One region of the Priestia sp. YIM B13486 genome, then DNA from elsewhere that is predicted to be linked to it. Evidence: riboswitches for the same ligand, from Rfam matches in the RefSeq annotation. Region 1 holds a riboswitch; the other holds the start of a gene.

Region 1 (9,198 bases):
ACGAAAAAAATTCAAAAAAAAGAAGAGCGAGCACCTTTTGCAAACAGATGGTTTGGAATGATTCCGCTGTCGTTTATGCTGTGGTATCGAAAGAAAAAAGAAAGATGAGCATATTATATGCTCATCTTTTTTTTAACCGGCTTGTGTTTTGTTAAATTGACGAGACATCGTTTCAGGCGATATGTAAAATAAGCCACCGTTTATAAACTTAAACAAGATAGTCGGCTCGTACAGTTCTTGAAGCGCTGTTTTTTCGGTCATATATATTTCTGGCAGCTCTTCTGCTGTTTCGTAAAAATGATCTAGAAGCGCTAAGTCTTCATACCATCTCTCCTGAGCTTTTTCAGCCCATTCAGTTGGCTGAGCTTTAACATAGTCAGTCACATATGATGTGAGTCGTGCGATGGCACTTTTAGGTTTAATAAAAGGTGAGAGAGTAAAGCAATAGTCTGAGATTTTAGATGACAAATTTTGATTAATGATTAATTCATGAAATGATTCAATAATCTGTCCATTGATTAAATTAATGCCAAGCGACAAGAGCTCATCTTTTTTACGATCGCATTTGTATGAGACTTTAATATTTAATGCAAGCCAAGGGTGTAAAGGCTGATTTGTTGGCTGAGCTGAGGCAACTTGTTCATACAAGTGAATAAACCCGCCTAGTTTTTGAGTAGAAGCGAAAATTTGGTGCAGCCTAGGTGAACCGAAATGAATTCGTTCTCCTTGAACGGAATCGTCTTCAAATGCTGGGTCTGTAATGAAAGTGAGCGAAGCAGGAGTTGCTTCTCCTCCCGTCTTTTCAATATAGTGCCAATAAAATGGACGATTCATCAATTCTTTATCGAGTTCAATCGTTAATTGAACCGTCAGGTAAGAAGATGTTTCTGTGACAATAGAACAATTATTAGCTAGAAAATAACGCTTTAAAAATTGGTGAATATCAGTTTGCTGCATGCTGATCCTCCTCGCTGTCTTCGTATTGAATAATAGACGTCAAGTTCTCCATTTTGATTTTTATTTCTCCTTCACTCCGTGAATGAAATAAAATATCCTGAATATGCTCTTCGATATTTTTTAAATCAAGCTTTGTTAAAATATCATCTAGCTCTCCAACAACTCGTTCAAAAAGGTTTATTTTTTCGTATAACAATTTTAAAATATGTTCTTCGACCGTATGTTGAATGGCTAAATTGTAAATGTGAACATCATGTTTTTGACCTAAACGATGGACCCTTCCAATTCGCTGTTCTAGACGCATTGGATTCCACGGCAGATCATAGTTAATGATATGATGACAAAACTGAAGATTGATTCCTTCTCCGCCTGCTTCAGTGGCAATAAATACTTGCGCGTGGCTTTCAAAAAGCTGCTTCATCCAGTCTTTTTTACCTCGCTTAAATCCGCCTCTAAAAGGTACAGAGGTAATTCCATGCTGTTTTAAATACCACTGTAAATACAGTTGAGTTGCTCTGTACTCAGTAAAAATAATGACTTTATCATCAATTTTCTGAACGAGTTCTAGCACTTTTTCTGCTTTTGCATTTTGCGGAACTTGCTGAAGTAGTTCCATTAACGGAGTAATCATATGTTCCGTTAATGCGCTGTTTGGATCTTCCTGACGTTCCATCATGTTTTTTAATGTCATATACACCGCTTCACGGCTGCTGCAGGCCTCTCGCTGCAGGGTTAAAATTGAAAAAGCGCTTGAAGGGTGGAGTCCGTTTCCTTTAAAAGATGTAATCGCATCGTATAGCTCCCGTTCTTTCGGCGAGAATTCAACAGGAATGGTTTGAACAATTCGCTTCGTCCATTCGATACCCGTATCGTGGCGGCGATTTCGAATCATAACTTTGTTAACAAGCTCTTTTAAGTGTTCATCGTTTTGCAAAGAGCGTTTTTTAGCGGAAAATAATTCTTCGAAATAGTCTTTATTGCCGAGATGACCAGGCTTTAAAAGAGAGACTAAGTTAAAAATTTCTTCAATTCGATTTTGAATCGGTGTTGCGGTTAGCAACAGACAAAATTTCTTTTTTAGACTTTGCACAAATTCATAGTTTTTTGTTTTGTTGTTTTTAAGTTTATGAGCTTCATCAATGATGATGAGGTCGTAGTCTTGTTCTAGCACAATTTCTCGATGAGGAGAACGTTTTGCTGTATCAATTGAAGACACAACGATGTCACACTGATCCCACACATATGATTTTCTTTGAGGGACTGCGGGAATATAAAATTTTTGGTTCAATTCCATAGCCCACTGTGAAACAAGCGAAGCTGGAACTAAAATGAGAACTTTTTTAACAAGTCCGCGAATCATATATTCCTTCAAAATTAACCCTGCTTCAATCGTTTTGCCCAGTCCTACTTCATCTGCTAAAATGGCTTTCCCATTCATTGTTTCAACTACTTGTTTGGCTACTTCGAGCTGATGAGGAAGCGGCGTTAAATCGGCTAGATGTTTTGGGCTTTGTAGTCCTTCAAATTCTGAGATAAGCGTTTGGTCTTCTATTTCATAGGCAAGTTTATACAAATCCCATGCAGACCAAGGGCCGTCTTGCTCCAATTTAGTTGAGAAGGCTGCTTCCCATGTTTCATCGATGTTTAATTTCACTTTCATGATAAAAATGCTCCTTTGTGAAAAATTTTTATTGAACAAATGATAAGAATCAGGTAGGATAAAAATATATTTAGAAAATTTGAAAAAGAAAATAGATTAGCACTTTACAAATGATTGTGTGAATAAAGATAGATACATCTTTCAGTAGTATGCCCAACTTTACCAACTTTATAGAAGCGAATGACGACACGGGGAGAGACTACTTGAATGTAGCGCCGAAGGAGCAAGCAATAAAATTGTGAATCTCTCAGGCAAAAAGACTCTTGTTTGACGCAGCTCTGGAGAGCGTCTATGCGTTTATAGACCACCCACGAGGCAAACCTATTCATTTATAGGTAAACTTTCAGGTGAAAAGGACAGAGACTTCCTACTAAATACAGTAGGGGGTTTTCTGTCCTTTTTTGTTTGGATAAATAGTGATCCCCACACTATTTGAAAACTCCCCGTTATGAAAAGTTTCACGTGAAAAAGAGGAGGACATAAATATGACAACAGAATTACACAAAACGCCGCTTTATGATACCTATCAAAAATATGGTGCCAAAACAATTGATTTTGGAGGATGGGCTCTTCCCGTTCAATTTTCTTCTATTAAAGAAGAGCATGAAGCTGTACGTACAAAGGCAGGCCTTTTTGATGTCTCTCATATGGGAGAAATTCTTGTAACAGGAGCTGATAGCTTAGCTTTTCTTCAGCACACGATGACAAATGACGTTTCTACCCTCGTAGATGGAAAAGCGCAGTATACGGCTATGTGTTATGAAGACGGAGGCACGGTAGATGATTTGCTGATTTATAAAAAAGCAGATCAAGAGTATTTGCTAGTCGTAAACGCTGCTAATATTCAAAAAGACTATGAGTGGCTGGTGTCTCACAAACAAGGAGATGTAACGCTCGTTAATCAGTCTGATGAAACTGCGCAGCTAGCTTTGCAAGGTCCTGTAGCAGAAAAAGTTTTACAAACGTTAACGAACGAAAATTTAGCTTTGTTAAAGCCATTTACATTTGCTGATGATGTAGAAGTAGCGAATGTAAAAGCTCTCGTTTCACGTACTGGGTACACCGGGGAAGATGGCTTTGAAATTTATTGTTCTTCAGCTGACGCAGCTCACTTGTGGACGGCTATTTTAGAAGCAGGCAGTGATGAAGGTGTGCTGCCTTGCGGATTAGGAGCTCGCGATACGCTTCGTTTTGAAGCTACTTTGGCTTTATATGGCCAAGAGCTTTCAAAAGATATTACGCCCATTGAAGCTCGAATTGGATTTGCAGTAAAGACGAACAAAGACAGCTTTATTGGAAAAGAAGTGTTAAAAGAACAGCGTGAAAGCGGGGCACCTCGTAAGCTGGTAGGAATTGAAATGATTGATAAAGGTATACCAAGACACGGTTACGAAGTACTTGCAGATGAAGAACAAATTGGATTTGTGACAACAGGTACACAGTCACCGACATTAAAGAAAAACATCGGTCTAGCACTATTGTCAGCAGAGTATACAGAGCTTGGTCAAGAAGTGGAAGTGCAGGTTCGGAAAAAGCGCTTAAAAGCAAAAGTGGTTTCAACACCTTTTTATAAACGTTCAAAGTAAGCTTTGGGGAGGAATTTAACATGTTACATCGCTATTTACCAATGACAGAACAAGATCAGCAGCAAATGTTAGCAGCAATTGGTGTTTCATCTGTTGATGATTTATTTTCAGATATTCCGCAGCGCGTTCGTTTTCAAGGAGAATACAATATTAAAAAAGCGGCTTCAGAGCCTCAGCTGTTAAAAGAATTAAATAGTATGGCTGCTAAAAATGCTCATTTAAAAGACTATGCTTCTTTTTTAGGAGCAGGAGTTTACGATCATTACATGCCGGTTATTGTTGATCATGTTATTTCTCGTTCGGAATTTTATACGGCCTATACTCCGTATCAACCGGAAATTTCTCAAGGAGAACTTCAGGCCATCTTTGAATTTCAAACAATGATTTGTGAGTTAACGGGGATGGACGTGGCTAATTCTTCTATGTATGACGGAGGAACTGCTTTAGCAGAAGCCGCTATGCTCAGTGCGGGTCAAACAAAAAAGAAAAAAGTACTTGTCTCTGCGGCTGTTCACCCTGAGTCAAAAGATGTGTTAAAAACGTATGCGAAGGGTCAATACATTGAAGTGGTAGAAATCCCTTCAGCAGACGGCGTAACAGATATGATTGCATTAGAAAAAGAGATGGGGAGTGACGTGGCAGCTGTTATTGTCCAGTATCCAAATTTCTACGGACAAATCGAGCCGTTAAAAGAAATTGAAGAAATTACCCATCAAGAAAAATGCATGTTTGTGGTTTCAAGCAATCCTTTATCATTAGGTTTACTTACGCCTCCTGGAGAATTCGGAGCTGATATTGTCATTGGAGATGCACAGCCATTTGGTATTCCAAGTCAATTTGGAGGCCCGCACTGCGGATACTTTGCAACTACGTCTAAGCTTATGCGAAAAATCCCAGGACGATTAGTAGGGCAAACGGTCGATGAAAACGGTAAGCGAGGGTTTGTTTTAACCCTTCAAGCGCGTGAACAGCATATACGCCGCGATAAAGCGACGTCTAACATTTGTTCAAATCAAGCGTTAAATGCTTTAGCAGCATCAGTTGCAATGACAGCTTTAGGCAAGCAAGGTGTAAAAGAAATGGCGCTGCAAAACTTATCAAAAACGCATTATGCATATGAAGCGTTAAAGGCAAAAGGGGTAAATGTAGCATTTGAAGGACCGTTTTTTAACGAATTAGTCGTGAAGCTTCCGGTTTCGGTAACAGAAGCAAACAATCATTTATTAGCATCAAAAATAATTGGCGGTTATGATCTTAGCCGTGATAACCAAGCGCTTGAAAATCACATGCTGCTTGCTTTTACAGAGCTCCGTACAAAAGAGGAAATTGACCAACTTGTAAATGAATTGGGGGATCTTCATGCTTAATCAAAATCAATCACTTATTTTTGAAAGCAGTAAAGAAGGGCGAATCGGCTATTCATTGCCAGAGTTAGATGTGCCGCAAGTAAATGCTGAAGAACTGCTTGGGAAAGCGTATGTGCGTGCCAAAGCTCCTGAGCTTCCTGAAGTATCAGAACTCGATATTATGCGTCATTACACCGCGCTTTCAAAACGAAATCACGGGGTAGACTCAGGGTTTTATCCACTTGGTTCATGTACGATGAAATATAATCCAAAAGTGAATGAACAAGCAGCACGCATTGCTGGGTTTGCGCATATTCATCCGCTTCAAGATGAGCAAACGGTTCAAGGTGCTCTCGAACTTTTATATGATTTACAAGAGCATTTAACAGAAATTACAGGAATGGATGAAGTAACACTTCAGCCAGCAGCAGGTGCTCACGGCGAGTGGACCGGGCTTATGATGATTCGTGCCTATCATGAAGCAAATGGTGAGACGCAGCGAACAAAAGTCATTGTTCCAGACTCAGCTCACGGAACGAACCCGGCTTCGGCAACAGTTGCGGGATTTGAAACGGTAACGGTAAAATCAAACGAACATGGTTTAGTGGACTTAGAGGATTTACGCCGCGTAGTAGGAGAAGATACAGCCGCTTTAATGTTAACAAACCCAAATACGCTGGGATTATTTGAAGAAGATATTTTAGAAATGGCTGAAATTGTTCACGCAGCAGGTGGAAAGCTTTATTATGATGGTGCAAATTTAAACGCAGTATTAAGTAAAGCCCGTCCTGGAGATATGGGGTTTGACGTTGTTCATTTAAACCTTCATAAAACGTTTACAGGCCCTCATGGAGGAGGCGGTCCTGGCTCTGGTCCGGTAGGGGTAAAAGCAGATTTAATTCCGTATTTGCCTAAACCAGTGCTTGTGAAAACAGAAGAAGGCTATCACTTTGACTATAACCGTCCTCAGTCAATTGGACGTGTAAAGCCGTTTTACGGCAACTTCGGTATCAACGTTCGCGCTTATACGTATATTCGTTCAATGGGTCCAGACGGCTTAAAAGCGGTGACGGAAAACGCTGTGCTAAATGCCAACTATATGATGCGTCGTTTAGCAGAACACTATGAGCTGCCGTTTGACCGTCACTGTAAGCACGAATTTGTTTTATCTGGAAAACGTCAGAAAAAGCTTGGCGTGCGCACATTGGATATTGCGAAACGACTGCTTGATTTTGGCTATCATCCGCCGACTATCTACTTCCCGCTTATCGTAGAAGAGTGCATGATGATCGAACCAACGGAAACGGAGTCGAAAGAAACGCTAGATGCGTTTATCGATGCGATGATTCAAATTGCAAAAGAAGCAGAAGAAACGCCTGAAGTCGTACAGGAAGCTCCGCATACAACGGTTGTGAAACGCCTTGATGAAACGCTGGCAGCGAGAAAGCCAGTTCTTCGCTATCAGAAAGAACAGGCTGTTCAAAACGTCTAACAAAAAACCTCGCCCAAAGGCGAGGTTTTTCTATATACATACCATTATTTTTTCTTTTTCACTTTACCGTTCCACATTTTGAAGCCGCCTTTTAAATCATAGATTTCTTGAACACCGTGGCGACGAAGCATTTGTGCTGCGCGTCCTGTGCGCATTCCGCTTTGACAATAGATGTAGACAGGTTGATCTGGACGAAATTCTTTAATGCGCATACGGAACTGTGAAAGAGGAATATTTCGTGCGCCTAAAATATGTCCGTTTTCGAATTCATTCGGTTCACGAATATCAACTAGCTGTGCCTTGCGGTAGCCGCTGCGGAATTCTTCTTCAGTTAACGTTTTCATAATGCGACGTTGGACAAAGAACATAACGACAGAGTATATGATGATTACTCCAAGTAAAATGAGTACTGCTGTAATTGCTGACATGCTGATTCTTCCTTTCTTCGACAAAATCCATACTCTTATTATATAAGTGAATGAAATTAGAAGTAAAGCGATTTTGCCTTGAATCTAGCGGATTTCTTCCCGAAAATGAAAAAACTACCACATTTGAATTCACAGTTTTATGTTGCTCTTTGCTTTTCCTTAGCTCAATCTTTTGGTAGACTAAAAAACGGATTTATTTTTTATATTACATATAGCTGAGGATGAGGTAGATGAAAGCAAAGTGGAGATTTATTGATTCCAACAACCGTTCGCCTTATTACAATATGGCGTTAGATGAAGCGTTATTAGAATGGCATAGTAAAGGAGAAATTCCACCTACGATTCGTTTTTACGGATGGAACCCTCCAACGCTGTCAATCGGTTATTTTCAAAAAGCTGAAAAAGAAATTAACTTTGATAAAGTAAAAGAATTAGGGCTAGGCTTTGTAAGACGTCCAACGGGCGGCAGGGGCGTGCTTCACGATGAAGAGCTTACTTACAGCGTAATTGTATCTGAAGAGTATCCTAACATGCCCAAGACAGTTACAGAGGCATATCGCGTAATCTCTGAAGGTTTACTGGAAGGGTTTCGTTCGTTAGGGCTCGAGGCTTATTTTGCTATTCCTCGTTCAGAAGAAGAAAAAAATAGCTTAAAAAACCCTCGTTCGTCCGTGTGCTTTGATGCTCCTTCTTGGTATGAACTAGTTGTAGAGGGCCGCAAGATTGCTGGAAGTGCCCAAACTAGACAAAAAGGAGTTATTCTACAGCACGGCTCTATTCTGTTAGAGATTGATGAAGATAAATTATTCAGCGTGTTTAATTATCCAAATGATCGCGTGAAAGAAAGAATGCAGCGCGCATTTCGTTCTAAAGCGGTAGCCATTAATGCAATTGCGGGCCGCAAAATCTCTATTGAAGAAGCAAAAGAAGCGTTTTATAAAGGATTTGCTTCTGCTCTTGATATCGATTTAGAACCGTATACACTGTCTGAAGAAGAGGAAGCATATGTAGAAGAACTAGCGCGCACAAAGTACGGATCGGATGAATGGAACTTTAAGCGCTAAACGGATGCCCATGGGAAATAGATAAAAGTGCAACTTCTTATAAGTTGCACTTTTTAGTGGGATTTTTAGAAACAATGCTTGGCTAATAGAATACATAGGGAAGAAAAGTCAAACACTTTTTTTACGAAAAAAAAAATATTTCACTTGACACCCTTCTATATGTAGATGTTTGGAGAAGTGTCAAATACTATATATTGAATTCGTCCAAGCCGTGTGGTAAGTTATTGATAGTTGATTGAAAAACTTTATTTCCTTTAAAAGGAAATAAAGTTAATAAATTTATAGATGTTCGATAGGTAAGGAGTTGTGAGAATGACTGTTTTGTTAAATCAAAAAGTGAATATGAATGTTGAAAAGCTCAATTCAGATATTGAACGCTTTCCGCAAGTACATCCGATTACACCGGATATGAAGTTGACTCATAAAGGTGTTTCAAGATTGGTAATGTTAGACCGCTATGCGTTTAAAGATACGGAAAAATTAACGTTATCAGAAGGAGATTTTGTTGTTCTAACCGTAAAGGAAGATCCAAAATTTCCAGCACGAGGACTTGGCTATGTGGAAAGCATTAATTTTGAGCAAAAAACCGCTGTTGTCAAGGTAGAAGATGAGTTTAGAGGAGCTTTATCGCCTGAAGAAGCAGAAAACGGATTAATTACTCGTTC
Region 2 (9,198 bases), on a different contig from region 1:
ACAGCTGTAGTGACGATGGATTCACATGGAAACAGCTTGCATGCAGATGTAGATAAGTCTTCATTTGAAAAGCTTGAGCAATTTAAAGAACCGGTATTTAAATAAACATACATCAAAAGCGTATGGTAAAAAGTAACGTTCATGAACGAGGAAATTGAGTGGATACTAAGCGTAAAATGACTTCCGAAAGGAGCTTCTTATGCGCCGGTTCACCTTTTTTCTCGTTTTTTTATTCGTGATGTCAATAGGCATAGCATCTGTTGAAGCACAAATGTATCCAAACAATCCGATCAGCTGGGGATTTCAAAAAAGTAAAAATCACAAGCCCGCATCCGCAGGTACAGCTTATGAACAAATTCTTGCTAAGTATGATGCTTTTTACCTCGGAGATACAAATAAAAAAAATATTTACTTAACGTTTGATAATGGTTATGAAAATGGTTATACACCGCAGGTATTAGACGTGCTCAAAAAAAGAAAGGTTCCTGCCACATTCTTTGTAACAGGACACTATTTAAAAGAAGAGCCTAAGCTTATTAAGCGAATGGTAAAAGAAGGGCATATTGTCGGGAATCATTCATGGCATCACCCTGACTTAACTCAAGTGGATGACGCACGTTTTAAAGAGGAATTGCAAAAAGTAAAAGATGAATACAAGAATATTACTGGTCGTGATGAAATGAAATACCTTCGCTCACCTAGAGGGGTATTTAGTGAACGAACGCTAGCTCTTTCAAAGCAAGAGGGCTATACGAATGTATTTTGGTCACTTGCATTCGTTGACTGGAAAGTGAATGAACAAAAAGGCTGGCGCTACTCATACGACAATATGATGGCTCAAATACATCCAGGTGCAATCATGCTTTTGCATACCGTTTCAAAGGATAACGCAGATGCGTTAGATCAAGCGATTGTGGATTTAAAAAAGCAGGGCTATACGTTTAAAAGTATTGATGATTTAATGAACGAACGCAAACAAATGAAGAAAAGTCCTTCTAAAACGAAATAAAGATAAAAACCGATGGGAATGTTTCTCCTGTCGGTTTTTTGCTGTTGAAGTGTTATAATATGCGTTGATGTCTTTTTTAAAGCGATACGGTCTACTAGGTTTTAAGCAGATAAAGACCGTTAATAACTATATAAAGAATTTAAACTAATCGGAGTTGGTCTCATGAATAAACCAAAAACTGAAATGAAAGTTCAAAAAGGACAAACGTTTCCGTTGACGATAAAAAGACTCGGTATTAATGGAGAAGGCGTAGGATATTTTAAGCGCCAAGTCGTCTTCGTGCCGGGAGCATTACCAAATGAAGAAGTGGTTGTAGAAGCAACAAATGTCCAGCATAAGTTTGCGGAAGGGAAAATCAAGCGAATTCGCAAAAAATCTCCTCATCGCGTAGATGCGCCCTGTCCTATTTACGAACAGTGCGGAGGCTGTCAGCTTCAGCACTTATCCTATGAAGGTCAGCTAGAATCGAAGCGTGATATTGTTCTGCAAGCGTTCGAACGTCACAGTTCATTAAAAAAAGTAGAGGAAAAAACACGCCAAACAATTGGCATGGAAAATCCTTGGGGCTATCGTAATAAATCACAATTCCAAGTAGGTGTGGATAAACAAAAAGTCATCGCTGGTTTGTATGGACTGAACTCTCATCGACTGATTGACATTGAAAACTGTCCTATTCAGCATGGAGCCACGAATCACGTGACAAAAGAAATAAAACGAATTTTACAAGATCTTCAAATTCCTATCTACAATGAACGCAAACGCCGTGGTATTGTACGTACCATCGTATCTCGAGTAGGCTTTGAAACGGGTGAAGTGCAAATTGTCTTGATTACGGCTAAAAAAGACATTCCGAAAAAAGAGCTGCTGATTAAAGAAATTCAGCGCCGCCTACCGGAAGTGAAATCACTCGTACAAAACGTAAACGGTCAAAAAACATCGCTTATTTTTGGAGACGAAACGTTTACACTTGCTGGAAAGTCGGTGATTCAAGAAACGTTAGGAGATATCTCGTTCGAACTTTCAGCGCGTGCATTCTTCCAGTTGAATCCTCTTCAAACCGTGAAGCTATACGACGAAGTAAAAAAAGCAGCTGCGCTAACAGGCAGTGAAAAAATTGTAGATGCTTACTGCGGAGTAGGGACAATTGGCTTATGGCTTGCTAAAGATGCCAAAGAAATTCGCGGAATGGATACGATTGAAGAATCGATTGTAGACGCAAGAAAAAATGCCCAAGATCATGGGTTTGAGCATGCTACGTACGTAACGGGTCCGGCTGAGAAATGGATGCCGCAGTGGGTAAAAGAAGGCTGGAAGCCAGACGTTATCGTCGTTGATCCGCCGCGAACAGGCTGTGATGACAAGCTTCTAAAAACGATTTTACAAGTGAAGCCAAAGAAAGTGGTTTACGTTTCTTGTAATCCATCCACATTAGCCAAAGATGTGCAGCAGCTGTCGAAGGCTTATCATGTTGATTACATTCAGCCTGTTGATATGTTCCCTCATACGGCGCACGTGGAGAATGTGGTGAGTTTGACGTTAAAGAAATGAATAGAAAAAGAGTAAAGGGCAGATTTGATTCTGCTCTTTTTTCTTTGAGCTGTACTCTTATTAATGGAGAAAGGTGTTAAAATTCCACATCTGTTCTTTTAGTGTAAAAAATATCTTAGTATAGTGAGATGAAATTCTCATAAAGTCTAGTCTTGGAAAGTGTTACATCGCTAAAGAGAGATTACATAAGAGGGTTAATGCCTTTAATATAAACTATAATGACGTCTTTTATACAAATAATAAACGCAAACTCTATCCCAAAACCCAAACCTTTAACCACCTCGATAATACTATAGTAATAAAACTACTAAAAAGTATGTACAAAGGAGCAGAGGTCAGATGGACTCAATGTTTTTAAAAGGGCTTACGGGAGAAGTGGTAACGCCAAAAGATCCCATTTATGAGGAGGCTCGTCAGGAATGGAATCGCGCTGTTAATAAATTTCCGCTTGTGATTGTGTACTGTGAAAAAAAGCAGGATGTTGTGAATGCGATCCGCTGGGCGCGCAAGCATCGTGTTGAGATTCGTATTCGATCTGGCGGTCATCATTATGAAGGATATTCTACAGGTGACTGTGTAGTAGTCATTGATATTAGTCGATTAAATAGGTTGAAATTAGATAAAAAACGGAACATTTTAAAGATGGAAGCAGGAGCGAAAAATACGGAAGTGTATGATTTCATCGGTTCGAACGGATATGTGTTTCCAGGAGGAACGTGTCCGACTGTTGGCGTGTCGGGCTTTACGCTCGGAGGAGGCTGGGGACTTTCGAGCAGACTTTACGGGTTAGGATGCGACAGCTTGATAGAGCTAGAATTAGTCAATTATGAAGGAAGGCTCATCAAAGCAAACGAATCGTGTAAAGCTGATCTTTTTTGGGCATGCCGCGGTGCCGGTGGCGGTAACTTTGGCGTTGTAGTAAGCATGACGTTTCAGCTTCCAAAGCCAACGAACAACTCTGTGACGCTCGTTCGATTCTTTTATGTAGGTACTACAAAAGAAAAGCAGACACAAGTGATGAATATATGGCAAAACTGGCTGCCCGAACTGGACAAACGTATGACGCTAGTTGCAAGCTTTTATAATGCAGAAGGAGAAGGGTTAGGCATATTTGCAAACGGATTCTTTTACGGCTCCCCAGAAAGAGCTCGGAAGATTTTGCAGCCTTTTGCAGAAGTAGAAGGGTTTCGAGTAGAGCTGGAATCATTATCTTTTCTTGAAGCGGTAAAAAAAATAGAAGCAACCTATCCTCCGTCTGAAAAATTTAAGTCAACGGGAAGATTTGTGCACAGAAGCTATTCACGTGGTGAGCTTGAAAATCTTACAGATCTCATACAGCGTCCGGCAGAAGGGTCCGTTTATGCCGCGATTTCTCTTTATGCACTAGGAGGAGAAATCCGCAGTGTTGGTAAAAGAGAAACGGCTTTTTTCTACAGAAACGCCAGATATATTATGGGGTTTCAGTCTGTATGGACAGAAGATGCATTTGCAAGAGCAAACAGAGATTGGCTTCGCAAGCGATTTGAATATATTAAAAGTATTACGATAGGCTCCTATGTGAATTTCCCTATCAGTAACCTTAGAAACTACGAGCATGAGTATTTTGGAGAAAACGCAGAGAGATTAGAAAGAGTGAACAAAAAGTACGATCCGTTTAATGTGTTCAGGTTCGCGCAAGGACTCAGGTAGCGTGAGGAAAAGGATACTAAGTTGACGATTGAAAATGTTCGATTACCTTTTTTCGAAGAAGGTAAATAAATGAAAGTAATCTTTCCTGTTGACAAAGTATCCAACTGGTATTAGAATAAACAACTATTCGACAGTCATTCTATTGATTGAAAAATTTAATACGTAGAAAGCTATGATTGCTATGGATCACACTATAGCAGGAGCAGCTTCTGGAGAGATCGCGATAGTTTCGCGACGCCGAAGGGTTCACAATCTCAGGCAAAAGGACAGAAGAGTACCGGATATTTATTTGGCATGTTACTAATTGGTAGCATGTACTTTAATATTTGTTATTCTTATGACCATGAGATTGGAGCGCATCCAATCTCTTTTTTTATTGGACTTTATTTGTAGTCCGCACGATCGCATCAAAGGTTTTATTGTTAGGAGGAGTTAGAGTTGGAACAACGAGAATTAAAGAGGGATTTATCCAATCGTCATGTTCAGCTAATTGCGATTGGGGGAACCATTGGTACGGGCTTGTTTTTAGGTTCTGGTAAAGCAATACAGCTTGCAGGTCCCTCTATCATCTTTGCTTATTTAATTGTTGGTATTGCGCTTTTTTTTGTGATGAGAGCGCTAGGAGAACTACTGCTGTCTAAAGCAGGTTATCAATCGTTAACTGATATTGCTGAAGAGTATCTTGGACCATGGGCGTCATTTGTAACGGGATGGACCTACTGGTTTTGCTGGATTATGACAGCTATGGCTGATGTGATTGCAGTTGGCGTATATGTGAAATATTGGTTCAATATTCCTCAGTGGATTCCGGCACTTATTTGTGTAATCATTTTATTAGGTCTTAACTTATTAACCGTAAAATTATTTGGAGAATTAGAGTTTTGGTTTGCTTTAATAAAGGTTATTACGATTCTTGCATTAATTATTATTGGCGTTATTTTGCTGGTAATGGGATTTAAAACAGATGCGGGATCTGTTACTGTTCAAAACCTTTGGAATCATGGAGGGCTGTTTCCAAATGGGGTTTCAGGTTTCTTACTTTCATTCCAAATGGTTATATTTGCATACGTCGGGGTTGAATTGGTAGGGGTATCGGCAGCAGAAACATCAAACCCCCAAAAAAATATTCCATCGGCCATTAATAAAATTCCGCTGCGAATCTTATTTTTCTATGTTGGAGCGCTTATCGTTCTGTTGTTTATTAACCCGTGGATGGAATTAAATGCAGCAGAAAGCCCATTTGTTAAAACCTTTAGTTTAGTCGGAATTCCGCTTGCTGCTGGAATTATTAATTTTGTTGTACTAACTTCAGCCGCTTCTGCCTGTAATAGCGGAATGTTTTCAACAAGCCGTATCTTATATAATTTAAGTAAAAATAACCAAGGGCCATCTAAGTTTGCAAAACTGAACAAAAACCACGTACCAAGCAACGGATTGTTCGTATCTACGCTGGTCATCTCAGCGGGAGCTCTTTTAAGCAAGCTTATACCAGACCAAGCTTTCGGCATCGTCACGACCATTAGCGCTATTTGTTTTATTTGGGTGTGGAGTATCATTCTCATTTGCCATCTAAGGTATAAAAAGACGCGTCCGCAGCTGCATGCAGCATCAGTATTCAAAGCACCGTTAACACCATTCATAAACTATGTTGTGTTAGCTTTGTTTGCGGTGATTCTTGTTATTATGCTGTTTTCTGACGCGACGCGCCCAGCCTTATTGTTGACGCCCGTTTGGTTTATTCTCTTATTTATTTTTTACTGGACTAGAAGGAAAAAGAAAATAAATCTTTAAAGGCTAGAAAATCAGCAGGGAACAAACATGATTTTTTATAAAAGAATATAGTAAATTTCTGACCTCATCACTCCGTGATGAGGTCTTTTTAGTGGAGAATAAATAATTGATTTCTCCTGCATGAATAAAATGCAGGAAGCAAAGTTTATAGAAGAAAACTAAAAATTTGTTCTAACAGAAAACACAGTGAGAAAGCTCGTAGTTTTCTGATAGGAATGTAGAACAAATTGCTTTTCTTCTGTGTCTAAAGATGGAATTCCGTCATTTATATGGAAAAGTTTTCATTTTGCAGTACAATGGAGGTAGACTTCATTAGATTAAGGTGAACAAACATGAAATGGTTTAAATCTCATACGTTTTGGAAAATCTTCACGATTAATGTGCTTCTTATTTGTACCGTACTGACGCTAATGTTTATTGTTTCAAGAGTGATGCTGCCTAATATTTCTCAAGATCAATATCGGCAGGTAACTGATAAAACCGTCAAGAGAATGAAAGAGCAAATTAACGTCGTCATTAAAGATATTTGGAGCCTAGGCGACGAGGTACAGCAAGATCCTATTTTTTTATCGGATGATGAACAAGAAATAGACAAAGAATTGCAAAAAATAGTTAATATTTCACCGTATATCGATAGCGGAACCATTTTTAATGTAAAAGGGTATGTTGAGCATTATTACCCGAATGATTTAAAGAATATGAAACATGTGAACTTAAGTAAAAGAAAATATTTTCAAGAAGCGCTGCGAACCAAAAAAATATATTTAAGCGATGTTGTTTCAGCAGATACAAAGCACTACATTGTGGTGATGGCGATTCCTATTTTGGATGGGCAGCAAAATGTAAAAAAGGTCGTAAATTTAGCGCTGCGAATTGAAGAAAATAAAAGTTTTCAATCCATCTTTCAAACGTTCGATATAGGAGAGAACGGCTATACATTTATTGTAGACCGCAATGGTAGAATTATTTCCCACCCAGAGAAACAGAGAATCGGTGAAAATGCTAAGAAAAACGAAATCGTTCAGAAAACGATGAATCATAAATCAGGATATCAGCGCGTGGTGAACACCGAAGGTAAGTATTTCTTTGCGTCTTTCGAATATATTCCTGTTTTAGATTGGGGAATTGTCGCTGAATTACCCGTTGAAGAAATTTATAGGCCTTATGAAATGTTTGAAAAAACGCTTTGGATCGTTTCAGGCGTTACGATTTTACTGCTTTCTTTTTTTACTGCGTTATATGCAAGGCAAATTGTGAATCCAATTCATAAACTATATGAATTGGCGGGACAAGTAGCGCGCGGGAATTTTAATCAAAAAATTCCGGAACGAGAAATTGAGCGGGGCGAAATCGGTATTTTATCTAAACAGTTTAATGAAATGATTAGCTATATACGCCATTCTAAAGCGAATTTACAGCAAAAAGAAAATCAGCTGCAGGAACAAAAAACGTTTTTAAGACAAGTTATTGACATTAATCCAAGCTATATTTATGCTATCAATCAAAAAAGGGAATTCATTCTCGTTAATGAATCTTTTGCAATGCTCTTAGGTGAAAAATCTGATGACTTAATTGGACAATCAATTGATAAATATCAGTTCAACCTTCAATCAGATCTTTTATATAAAGGGGCGTTTTCAAACTGTACCCAAAAAGGAATGGTATTAGAAGAACAGTTTAAAGATTCGAAAGGAAACCGGCGCTGGGTCGAAACAGCAAAACTTCCTATCATGAATGAAAAACAGGAAGTGATTCAAATGCTGTGTGTATCGACGGATATTACGGAGCGTAAAAAGGCAGAAGAGAAGCTTAGAACTTCTGAGAAGCTAGCCGTGGTAGGAGAACTTGCAGCTGGAGTGGCTCATGAAATCAAAAATCCTTTAACTTCTTTAAAAGGTTTTGTTCACTTATTAAAAGAACAACATCCTAAAGATGCTTTGTATATAGATATCATGGAAACTGAATTAGAACGAATGAATGGAATCGTAGAAGAATTTTTGATGTTAGGAAAACCTCAGGTAATGAAGGTTGAATCTTTGAATATGCAAGCGCTTGTTCAAGAAGTGTGCTCACTTCTTGAACCTGAAGCAGTAGAAAAGGAAGTAGCTTTCATATTTGAAAGAGACGACCAGTTACCAAAGGTGTATGGAGATAAAAATCAGTTAAAACAAGTATTCATTAATATTATTAAAAATTCTATCGAAGCAATGCCTGAAGGAGGAGCTATTCATATTACGATTAAAGTAAAAGAAAACCACCTTTGGCTGCAGTTTGCTGATGAAGGACAAGGTATTCCTCCTGAACGGTTAGCGAAGATAGGTGAGCCTTTTTATAGTACAAAAGAAAAAGGTACAGGTTTAGGACTGATGGTCAGCTATCGGATTATTAAAGCTCATCACGCTCAGATGACGTTTTCTAGTCAGTTAGATAAAGGAACAAGTGTGGATATATTGTTTCCAATCATAAAAAAGTAGGGGAAGTTTCCCCTACTTTTTATTATTATACTTATAATATATCGAAAGCCTTGATGGTACTAAAATCAATGAAAGTACTAAAGAAGATATCCACAGGTTAACAAAAAGTTAACTGCTGAATTATATAGGATATTCACAACTTTATCCACACTATTCACATTTTTTCAGAAAATTTACATAAAAATTACCCACTGTTATTTCAAGTTATGAAAGCGGTAATATGCATATTCAGTAAAGTTATACACATTATCCACATAATTGTGGGTAAACTTTGTGGATATAGTAGAGTTGTAAAAAAACTTCAATAACATCTATAAAATCTTCGTATTATTATGTCTACATAATATAAAAACGTCCTTCCGATACAAACTGTACAGAAAGGACGTTGAGATGATCAAGCGTTGGATAGAGATGTTTTGCCTCACTTATTTTTTCGTGTAGCCGCCTGCACGGTCTGCTTTTTTAAACTCGCGGCCGTAATAGATTTCTTGAGCGCTACTTAACGTATTTTTTGCGTTTTCTTTTCGTTTTTTTTCAGACATAAAAAAACCTCCAATTAACGTTTTTCGATCATGCTACTTATTTTTTCCAGAATCTCTCGTTTTTAATCATAAAAAAAGCTCTCCGTTACACGGAGAGACTCTTACGCTTCTTTAAGCTGGTGATCTTCTTGAACGTCTTGTTCGT

The links. A riboswitch is a leader RNA that binds a small molecule or an ion and turns the genes downstream of it on or off. The one in region 1 is predicted to bind glycine.
Region 2: linked by a shared signal. The riboswitch ahead of ACFX4G_RS19785 (amino acid permease) and the one ahead of gcvT (glycine cleavage system aminomethyltransferase GcvT) in region 1 are both predicted to bind glycine.

The regions. Positions count from the first base shown of each region.
Region 1 covers NZ_JBHZOZ010000001.1:423,335-432,532, reverse strand. Annotated here, with positions in the region: gene ACFX4G_RS02155 (YqzE family protein) at 1-108, shown strand, start outside; gene ACFX4G_RS02150 (YqhG family protein) at 133-957, opposite strand; gene ACFX4G_RS02145 (DEAD/DEAH box helicase) at 944-2,617, opposite strand; glycine riboswitch at 2,798-2,890, shown strand; gene gcvT (glycine cleavage system aminomethyltransferase GcvT) at 3,103-4,203, shown strand; gene gcvPA (aminomethyl-transferring glycine dehydrogenase subunit GcvPA) at 4,224-5,570, shown strand; gene gcvPB (aminomethyl-transferring glycine dehydrogenase subunit GcvPB) at 5,563-7,041, shown strand; gene ACFX4G_RS02125 (rhodanese-like domain-containing protein) at 7,086-7,469, opposite strand; gene ACFX4G_RS02120 (lipoate--protein ligase family protein) at 7,700-8,533, shown strand; gene ACFX4G_RS02115 (vitamin B12-dependent ribonucleotide reductase) at 8,846-9,198, shown strand, end outside.
Region 2 covers NZ_JBHZOZ010000008.1:22,066-31,263, reverse strand. Annotated here, with positions in the region: gene ACFX4G_RS19805 (fumarate hydratase) at 1-105, shown strand, start outside; gene pdaA (delta-lactam-biosynthetic de-N-acetylase) at 200-1,009, shown strand; gene rlmD (23S rRNA (uracil(1939)-C(5))-methyltransferase RlmD) at 1,172-2,557, shown strand; gene ACFX4G_RS19790 (FAD-binding oxidoreductase) at 2,897-4,246, shown strand; glycine riboswitch at 4,446-4,526, shown strand; gene ACFX4G_RS19785 (amino acid permease) at 4,685-6,037, shown strand; gene ACFX4G_RS19780 (cache domain-containing protein) at 6,370-8,511, shown strand; gene ACFX4G_RS19775 (YfhE family protein) at 8,937-9,053, opposite strand; gene ACFX4G_RS19770 (GNAT family N-acetyltransferase) at 9,155-9,198, opposite strand, start outside.